2 regions of the Streptomyces huasconensis genome follow, and region 2 is predicted to be linked to the other one. Evidence: predicted binding sites of a transcription regulator. Region 2 holds the regulator's gene; the other holds the start of a gene.

Region 1 (5,056 bases), 1.1 Mb from region 2:
CCCCGCTGCTCCCCGTCCCCGCCGACGTCGCCGACAAGCCGAACCTCAACCCCGGCTGGACCAAGCTCGTCAAGGCCGACAACCTCGCGCGCGAACTCGGCGTCGAACAGGGCAAGTTGTTCGTCAAGGACGACTCCGGCAACCCCACGCACTCCTTCAAGGACCGCGTCGTCGCGCAGGCGCTGGAGGCGGCCAGGGCCTTCGGCTTCACCACGCTCTCCTGCTCCTCCACCGGCAACCTCGCGGGCGCCGTCGGCGCCGCCGCCGCCCGCGCCGGGTTCCGCTCCTGCGTGTTCATCCCGCACGACCTGGAGCAGGGCAAGGTCGTCATGGCCGCGGTCTACGGCGGCGAGCTGGTCGGCATCGAGGGCAACTACGACGACGTGAACCGCTTCTGCTCCGAGCTGATCGGCGATCCGCTGGGCGAGGGCTGGGGCTTCGTCAACGTCAACCTCCGGCCGTACTACGGCGAGGGCTCCAAGACCCTCGCGTACGAGATCTGCGAGCAGCTCGGCTGGGAGCTGCCCGACCAGCTGGTCATCCCCATCGCCTCCGGGTCGCAGCTCACGAAGATCGACAAGGGGCTCAAGGAGCTGATCGCGCTCGGCCTCGTCGCCGACAAGCCCTACAAGATCTTCGGCGCCCAGGCGGAAGGCTGCTCGCCCGTGTCGGCCGCGTTCAAGGCCGGGCACGACGTGGTGCGCCCCCAGAAGCCGAACACCATCGCCAAGTCGCTGGCCATCGGCAACCCCGCCGACGGACCGTACGTGCTGGACATCGCGCGCCGTACGGGCGGGGCGGTGGAGGACGTGAACGATGCGCAGGTCGTCGACGCGATCAAGCTGCTCGCGCGGACGGAGGGCATCTTCGCGGAGACCGCCGGGGGTGTGACGGTGGGCGTCGCGAAGAAGCTGATCGAGGCGGGGCTCATCGACCCGGCGCTCACCACGGTGGTGCTGAACACGGGGGATGGCCTGAAGACGCTGGACGCTGTCGCTGAGACTTCGCAGGCCACCGCGACGATCAAGCCCAGCCTTGAGGCGTTTCGCTCCGCGGGCCTGGCCGGTTAGTCCTCGCCGCAGAGGCTGATGTCCGCGGCCGACCGCCGGCCGTGGTCCGTCCTCGCGCAGTTCCCCGCGCCCCTTTCAGGGGCGCCCACTCCCGTATCTCGAAGGTGAACCCCATGAGCGTCAATGTCCGGATTCCCACCATCCTTCGCACCTACACCGGCGGGCAGGCCGAGGTCGTCGCCGAGGGGGCGACCCTCGGTGAGGTCATCGCCGATCTGGAGAAGAACCACACCGGCATCGCCGCCCGCGTCCTGGACGACCAGGGCAAGCTGCGCCGCTTCGTGAACGTGTACGTCAATGACGACGACGTCCGGTTCGAGCAGGGCCTGGAGACGGCCACGCCGGACGGCGCGGGCGTGTCGATCATCCCGGCGGTCGCCGGCGGCTGAGCCGTTGACGATCCGCTGGTGATCCGTTTCTGCAACTTCTCTGCGTAACCCGAATTGCCCTCTCCGCTGACAAACGGAGGGGGCAATTCTGCATGGTTGATCGCGATACAGTTGGGAATGCTGTTTCGCCGTTTGTGTCGAGCGCATATACGAAGTCGGCCGGGAGCCGACAAGAAGCAGCCAAAGCGAGCCGCCCCTTTGAGCCTTTCGTGGCATTTGCCGGGCCCGACTTGCCCTGGATCATGACGAACTCTCCGCATATCGCCGATCCGGCATGCCCAGAATTCTCGTCCGATTGACCTGTTGCAGAGGGCAGTTGGGCAGATACATTCAGCGGCGGTCGACGCGTTCCGGCGCACACCCCCAACCAATGGGGGGTGAGGTCTGACCCGGGTCCGCGAAGTGCGGTCCTGTGCAAGGGCCAGTAATAGGGGAGTTAGGCATGGCTCAGGGCACCGTCAAGTGGTTCAACGCGGAGAAGGGGTACGGCTTCATCGCGGTCGACGGTGGTGCGGATGTTTTCGTCCACTACAGCGCGATCCAGATGGACGGTTACCGCACCCTTGAAGAAGGTCAGCGAGTCGAGTTCGAGATCTCGCAGGGCCAGAAGGGTCCGCAGGCGGACATGGTCAAGCTCGCCGTCTAGCTCGGCGCGATCGACCACCGAAGCAAGCATCGCGAGGGGCTCGTATCCCATGGGGGTACGGGCCCCTCGTGTGCGCCCGCGCGCCCGCGGGTAGGGACGGTGGGTCCGGATCGCGCGCCCCCGGATCCGCGAGAGGCGCTTGCACTCGCAGGGGTCGAGTGCTAATCATTGGGCTTAGCACTCTCCCAGTGAGAGTGACAGAACTTGGATCGGGTCGGTGAGGTCCGCGGGCCGCGTGGGGCAAGGAACCACACGGTGCGCAGTCCGTCCGTCGCGGGCACCAGCACGGTCCGTTTGCGTTTCCACCCCTGTCCGGGAGGACCACTTCACATGGCCAAGATCATCGCGTTCGACGAGGAGGCACGGCGCGGCCTCGAGCGCGGCATGAACCAGCTCGCCGACGCCGTCAAGGTGACCCTGGGCCCCAAGGGTCGCAACGTCGTCCTCGAGAAGAAGTGGGGCGCCCCCACGATCACCAACGATGGTGTGTCCATCGCCAAGGAGATCGAGCTCGAGGACCCGTACGAGAAGATCGGCGCCGAGCTGGTCAAGGAGGTCGCGAAGAAGACGGACGACGTCGCCGGTGACGGCACGACGACCGCGACCGTCCTGGCCCAGGCCCTGGTGCGCGAGGGTCTGCGCAACGTGGCCGCCGGTGCCAACCCGATGGCCCTCAAGCGCGGCATCGAGAAGGCCGTCGAGGCCGTCTCCGGCGCCCTCCTTGAGCAGGCGAAGGATGTCGAGACCAAGGAGCAGATCGCTTCGACGGCCTCCATCTCCGCCGCCGACACCCAGATCGGCGAGCTGATCGCCGAGGCCATGGACAAGGTCGGCAAGGAAGGCGTCATCACCGTCGAGGAGTCCCAGACCTTCGGTCTGGAGCTGGAGCTCACCGAGGGTATGCGCTTCGACAAGGGCTACATCTCGGCGTACTTCGCCACCGACATGGAGCGTATGGAGGCGTCGCTCGACGACCCGTACATCCTGATCGTCAACTCCAAGATCTCCAACGTGAAGGACCTCCTTCCGCTGCTGGAGAAGGTCATGCAGTCGGGCAAGCCGCTGCTGATCATCGCGGAGGACGTCGAGGGCGAGGCCCTGTCCACGCTGGTCGTCAACAAGATCCGTGGCACCTTCAAGTCCGTCGCCGTCAAGGCTCCGGGCTTCGGTGATCGCCGCAAGGCCATGCTCGGCGACATCGCCATCCTCACCGGTGGCACCGTCATCTCCGAGGAGGTCGGCCTCAAGCTGGAGAACGCCGGTCTCGACCTGCTCGGCCGCGCCCGCAAGGTCGTCATCACCAAGGACGAGACGACCATCGTCGACGGCGCCGGTGACAGCGACCAGGTCCAGGGCCGCGTCAACCAGATCCGCGCCGAGATCGAGAACAGCGACTCCGACTACGACCGCGAGAAGCTCCAGGAGCGCCTGGCGAAGCTCGCGGGCGGCGTGGCCGTCATCAAGGCCGGTGCCGCGACCGAGGTCGAGCTGAAGGAGCGCAAGCACCGCATCGAGGACGCCGTTCGCAACGCGAAGGCGGCCGTCGAGGAGGGCATCGTCGCCGGTGGTGGCGTGGCTCTCATCCAGGCCTCCGCGGTCTTCGAGAAGCTGGAGCTGGAGGGCGACGAGGCCACCGGTGCCGCCGCTGTGAAGCTGGCCCTGGAGGCCCCGCTGAAGCAGATCGCCGTCAACGCCGGCCTTGAGGGTGGCGTCGTCGTCGAGAAGGTGCGCAACCTCACCGTCGGCCACGGCCTCAACGCCGCGACCGGTGAGTACGTCGACATGATCGCCGAGGGCATCCTCGACCCGGCGAAGGTCACGCGCTCCGCTCTGCAGAACGCCGCGTCCATCGCCGCGCTGTTCCTCACCACCGAGGCCGTCATCGCCGACAAGCCGGAGAAGGCCGCCGCGGCGGGCGCTCCGGGCGGCATGCCGGGCGGTGACATGGACTTCTGATCGACCTCTGGTTGATCACTGTCCTGACGTTCGCGTCCCGAGGGCGGCACCTCTTCTCAGGAAGGGGGGCCGCCCTCGGGCGTTTCCGGCTTCCGTCATGGTCAGGTGACGTAGTCCTTCAGCTTCTCGGTTTCCAGGGTGATGGCCACGGGGGAGGGGAGACGGACCGTGGAGCCGTAGTGGTACGGGCGGCGGTTTTGGTAGACGCCGTTCTGCGGGGCGCTGTGGACGACCAGGGTGTCGTTGTCCCGGTCGATGAGGAGGTAGACGGGGATGCCCACGTAGGCGTAGGCCCGTCCTTTCTCCAGGCGGTCACGCCGGTCCGTGTCGTTGTCGTGCGAGGTGACTTCGACGGCCATGAGGACGCCCTCCGGAGAGGCCCATTCGCCCTCCTGGTCGATGAAGTGGTCCAACGGGGCGAGGGCGCCGTCGGCCCTGGCCCGCCCATTGCGGTATGTCGGGACCCTGAGACCCTGTTGGGGGTAGAGCGCCAGCTCGGGACGCTGCTGCATACACTGCCGAAGCAGCCACATGACGATGGCCCCGTGGAGCTGGTCCGGCACGGGTTTGACCTCTAGCTTTCCGTTGATCAGTTCGAGCGTGACCGTCTCCGGGGCCACACGAGCCAGTTCCTCGAAGTCCTCGACATCGATCGGGCCGTGCTTCAAGCGCAGCCTGCCGCCATAGAACTCCAGCCTGTTCCGGACGGTTTCCGGGGCTCGGCGTACCAGCTCCTCGAAGTCTTCGACGGACATCTGCGGGCGTTCATCGGTGCCAGGGGTCATGGTGGTGCCTCCTCCCTTCCATCGTGCCCCGGACCCATGTCGTCGGACCGTTGCAGCGTTCATGCGTGTGCCCTTGCGTGTGGAGAGTTGGCGGCGGTGCGGAGCGCCGTCACGTGGGCGCGGACGGCCTCTGGGAGGAGGACCGCTGCCGTGGTGGGCGTCGGTTCGCCTCGGCAGGGGCCGCAGGTGCCGCCCGGGAGGGCCTCGGGG
Region 2 (5,056 bases):
CGGCCTTCGCGGCGGCCTTGCGCAGGCCGCTGGTCAGGTGGTGCACCTCGGGGTAGGCGGCGGGGGCGTACGGGCCGTGCTCGCGCATGAAGCGGTTGACGAGGCCGCGCGCGGGCCGCCCGGAGAAGGCCCGGGTCAGCTCGGTCCGCAGGAAGAGCGGATTGGTCATGGCCTGCTTGTGCAGGGCGTGGGCGCCCGACTCGGGCGTGACCAGGAACGCCGTGCCGAGCTGCGCGGCGTCGGCGCCCGCCGCGAGGACCGCGGCGATCTGCGCGCCGCGCATCAGGCCGCCCGTGGCGACCAGGGGGATCTGCACGGTCTCGCGGACCTGCGCGACGAGGGAGAGCAGCCCGATCCCGGCGCCGTCGGCCTCGGGGTTGTCGCGGTGGGTGCCCTGGTGCCCCCCCGCCTCGATGCCCTGCACGCACACGGCGTCGGCACCGGCCCACTGGGCGGCCTGTGCCTCTTCGGGCGTGGTGACGGTGACGACGGTGACGGTGCCGACCCGCGCGAAGGAGTCGAGCACGTCACGCGTGGGGCACCCGAAGGTGAAGGAGACGACCGGCACCGGGTCGTCGAGCAGGATCGCGAGCTTGGCGTCGTACCCGTCGTCGCGCCCGCTGTCCGGGTCGCCGAGCTGCGTCTCGTACCAGGTGGCCTCACCGGCGAGCTGGCTGCGGTAGACGTCGACCGCGGCGGCGTCCGCGGTGTCGGGCTGCGGCATGAAGAGGTTGACGCCGAAGGGCCGCGAGGTCAGGCCCCGCAGCTGCTTGATCTCCTGGTACATCCCGTCGGCGGTCTTGTACCCGGCGGCGAGATACCCCAGGGCGCCGGCCTCACAGACGGCCGCGGCCAACTGCGGACAGGACGCGCCGCCCGCCATGGGGGCCTGCACGATCGGATGGCGGCAGAGATCGCTGAGCACGGAGGACATACCCGCATCGTCCCACGCTCTTTGAACCGCACCGAATCGCACCCCGCACCGGCGCACGCCACCTCGCGTGCCCACGACCGCCCGCCGGCGCCTGCAGACCGTCCCGGGCTGGTCGCGCAGTTCCCCGCGCCCCTTCAGGGGCGCGGGAACTGCGCGACCAACCACACACAACCCGCGGCCAAAAACAGAGCGCCCCCGGCACGGGAAGACCCGCCCCGGGGGCGCAACAACCGCTCAAGGCGCTACCGCCCGTTAAACGCATCCTTCAACCGAGAGAACAACCCCTGCTGCCCCGGCTGAAACTGCCCCGTAGGCCGCTCCTCGCCCCGCAGCTGCGCCAGCTCCCTCAGCAACCGCTCCTGCTCGGCATCGAGCTTGGTCGGGGTCAGAACCTCCACGTGCACGATGAGGTCACCACGCCCACCACCCCGCAGATGCGTGACACCACGCCCATGCAGCGGCACCGACTGACCGGACTGCGTGCCCGGCCGGATGTCGATCTCCTCAAGACCGTCCAGCGTCTCCAACGGCACCTTCGTGCCGAGCGCCGCCGCGGTCATCGGAATGGTGACCGTGCAGTGCAGGTCGTCGCCGCGCCGCTGGAACACCGCGTGCGGCAACTCGTGGATCTCCACGTACAGGTCACCGGCGGGGCCGCCACCGGGCCCGACCTCGCCCTCACCCGCGAGCTGAATCCGCGTGCCGTTGTCGACACCGGCGGGGATCTTCACGGTCAGCGTCCGCCGCGACCGGATGCGGCCGTCACCGGCGCACTCGGGGCACGGCGTCGGCACGACCGTGCCGAAGCCCTGGCACTGCGGGCACGGCCGCGAGGTCATGACCTGCCCGAGGAAGGACCGCGTGACCTGCGACACCTCGCCGCGGCCGCGGCACATGTCACACGTCTGCGCGGAGGTCCCCGGCGCGGCACCCTCACCGCTGCAGGTCGTACAGACGACGGCCGTGTCGACCTGGATGTCCTTGGTCGTCCCGAAGGCCGCCTCGTCGAGGTCGATCTCCAGGCGGATCATCGCGTCCTGGCCGCGGCGCGTACGCGAACGCGGCCCCCGCTGCGACGCCGTCCCGAAGAACGCGTCCATGATGTCGGAGAAGTTGCCGAAGCCACCGGCCCCGAAACCGCCCGCGCCACCGCCGCCGCCCGCCTGGGACAGCGGGTCGCCGCCGAGGTCGTAGACCTGCTTCTTCTGCGGGTCCGACAACACCTCGTAGGCGGCGTTGATCTCCTTGAAGCGCTCCTGAGTCTTCGGGTCCGGATTCACATCCGGGTGAAGCTCACGCGCCAGCCTCCGGAAGGCCTTCTTGATCTCGTCCTGGGAAGCGTCGCGGCGCACGCCGAGTACGGCGTAGTAGTCCGTGGCCACTTACGACTCCGCCAGGATCTGTCCGACGTAACGTGCCACTGCGCGTACTGCTCCCATCGTTCCCGGATAGTCCATGCGGGTCGGTCCGACCACGCCTAGTTTGGCGACTGCCTCGCTGCCCGAACCGTAGCCGACCGAGACCACGGAGGTGGAGCTGAGGCCCTCATGGGCGTTCTCGTGACCGATCCGTACGGTCATGCCCGAATCCGTCGCCTCGCCAAGCAACTTGAGGAGCACGACCTGCTCCTCAAGGGCCTCGAGAACGGGGCGGATCGTGAGGGGAAAGTCATGCCCGAAGCGGGTGAGATTGGCGGTGCCGCCGATCATCAGCCGCTCCTCGGTCTCCTCGACGAGTGTCTCGAGGAGGGTGGAGAGCACCGTCGAGACGGTGCCGCGGTCCTCGGCCTCGAAGGCCTCGGGCAGGTCCTGCACCAGCTGCGGGACGTCCGCGAAGCGACGGCCCGCGACCCTGCTGTTGAGCCGCGCCCGCAGGTCCGCGAGCGACGACTCCCCGAAGGGCGCCGGGCAGTCGATCATGCGCTGCTCGACCCGGCCGGTGTCGGTGATCAGGACGAGCATGAGGCGCGCGGGAGCGAGCGAGAGCAGCTCCACGTGCCGCACGGTCGACCGCGTCAGCGAGGGGTACTGCACGACGGCGACCTGCCGGGTGAGCTGCGCGAGCAGCCGCACCGTGCGCCCCACGACGTCGTCGAGGTCGACGGCGCCGTCGAGGAAGTTCTGGATGGCGCGCCGCTCGGGGGCGGTCATCGGCTTGACCCCGGCGAGCTTGTCGACGAACAGGCGGTAGCCCTTGTCCGTCGGGATGCGCCCCGCGCTGGTGTGGGGCTGGGCGATGAACCCCTCCTCCTCCAGCGCCGCCATGTCGTTGCGCACCGTGGCGGGAGAGACGCCGAGACGGTGCCGCTCGGTGAGCGCCTTGGAGCCGACCGGCTCCTCCGTCCCGACATAGTCGTGGACGATGGCGCGCAGCACTTCGAGCCTGCGTTCACTGAGCATCGCGCACACCTCCCAAACGTCGTCCGTCGCGGTGATCCCCTGCGTGGACCGCTGCCTGGCACTCAACGCGGGTGAGTGCCAGCCTGTCAAAGGGTCAGTGTACGGGCGTCGGGTACGGACCCGGCAAGGCCGGACCCGCACCCCGTTGCGCGTGCCCGGAGCCCGGTTGGTCATGCCACGAGCCGCCGCAGCGGTTAGCGTCACCGTATGGACGTGGAGCCGGCATGGGAAGCGGCGGGCTGGGAGCGGCTCGCACCGCGCGTGGGACGGTGCCGCCTGCCGGTGTGGGACTGCACGGCGGGGCTCGTCGTCGGTGACGAGGCGGCCCTGATGATCGATGCCGGGGCGAGCCTGGCCGAGGGCGCGGCGCTGCGGACGCGGGCCAGGGAGCTGCTCGGCGGCGGTCGTCGCGTGACGCATCTCGCGTTGACGCATCCGCACTTCGACCATGTCCTCGGGGCCGCGGCCTTCGCGGGCGTGGAGGTGTACGGGGCGGTGGGCATCGACACGGTTCTCGGCAAGGGCGGCGAGGAGCTGTGCGCGGACGCGGTGCGGCACGGCCTGGAGCGGCGGGCGGCGGCGGAGGCGGTCGATCTCCTGGTCCACCCCCACCACCTGGTGTGCGGGGAGTGGACGCTCGACCTCGGCGGCGGCGTCCAGGTCCTCCTCGCGAACGTCGGCCCCGGCCACTCGGGCCATGACCTGGCGGTCCTGGTGCCCGGCGGGGACGACGGGGGCGGTGCGGACGGCGGGCGGGAGATCGTCTTCTGCGGCGACCTCGTCGAGGAGTCGGGCGAACCGCAGGCCGGTCCGGACGCGGTGCCCTCGCGGTGGCCGGCGGCGCTGGACCGGCTCCTGGAGCTGGGCGGCGAGGACGCGCGGTACGTGCCGGGGCACGGTGCGGTGGTGGATGCGGCTTTTGTCCGTGCGCAGCGCGCCACACTGGCGGCACGTTCCGGCGTGTCGTAGCGGCGGTCCCGCCCGCTCTTCCTATCGTCGGCGGAATGCGCCAGTACTCCGCCGATCTCACCCCGCCGTGGAAGAAGCCGAAGCCCGTCCCGGAGGTGGCGGCGGACGCCGGCCTCGTGGTGGAGGAGCTGAGCACCGGTTTCTGCGGGGCGGTGATCCGCTGCGAGAAGACCGCGCAGGGCCCGACGGTGACCCTGGAGGACCGCTTCGGCAAGCACCGCGTCTTCCCGATGGAGCCGCGGGGGTTCCTCCTGGAGGGCAGGACGGTGACGCTGGTCCGCCCGGCCGCGGGCGCGGCGCCGGTACGTCCCTCGCGCACCGCCTCCGGTTCGGTGGCCGTTCCCGGCGCGCGGGCCAGGGTCGCCCGCGCGGGACGCATCTACGTCGAGGGCCGCCACGACGCCGAACTGGTCGAGCGGGTCTGGGGCGACGACCTGCGCATCGAGGGCGTCGTCGTCGAGTACCTGGAGGGGATCGACGACCTCCCGGCGATCGTCGCGGAGTTCGCCCCCGGCCCCGACGCGCGGCTCGGCGTCCTCGTGGACCACCTCGTCCCCGGCTCCAAGGAGTCCCGCATCGCGGCGGAGGTCACCGGCGACCACGCCCTGGTCGTCGGCCACCCCTACATCGACGTGTGGGAGGCGGTGAAGCCGTCCTCGGTGGGCATCGAGGCGTGGCCCCGGGTGCCGCGGGGGCAGGACTGGAAGACGGGCGTGTGCCGGGCACTGGGCTGGCCGGAGAACACGGGGGCGGC

The links. The regulator HrcA, encoded in region 2, represses chaperone genes, less so after heat shock. The targets are predictions, from matches to a motif close to TTNGCACTCNGNNNNNCNGAGTGCNAA.
Region 1: groL (chaperonin GroEL) is a predicted target of HrcA. The motif match lies at 2,280-2,306, and genes of this name have one in related genera.

Annotation. Positions count from the first base shown of each region.
Region 1 is NZ_CP086119.1:3,658,202-3,663,257, reverse strand. Features, by position in the region: gene thrC (threonine synthase) at 1-1,070, shown strand, start outside; gene J2N69_RS16605 (ubiquitin-like small modifier protein 1) at 1,184-1,459, shown strand; gene J2N69_RS16600 (cold-shock protein) at 1,902-2,105, shown strand; gene groL (chaperonin GroEL) at 2,436-4,061, shown strand; gene J2N69_RS16590 (Uma2 family endonuclease) at 4,163-4,846, opposite strand; gene J2N69_RS16585 (hypothetical protein) at 4,906-5,056, opposite strand, start outside.
Region 2 is NZ_CP086119.1:2,563,367-2,568,422, forward strand. Features, by position in the region: gene J2N69_RS11590 (nitronate monooxygenase) at 1-934, opposite strand, end outside; gene dnaJ (molecular chaperone DnaJ) at 1,177-2,316, opposite strand; gene hrcA (heat-inducible transcriptional repressor HrcA) at 2,317-3,333, opposite strand; gene J2N69_RS11605 (MBL fold metallo-hydrolase) at 3,541-4,302, shown strand; gene J2N69_RS11610 (DUF3097 domain-containing protein) at 4,338-5,056, shown strand, end outside.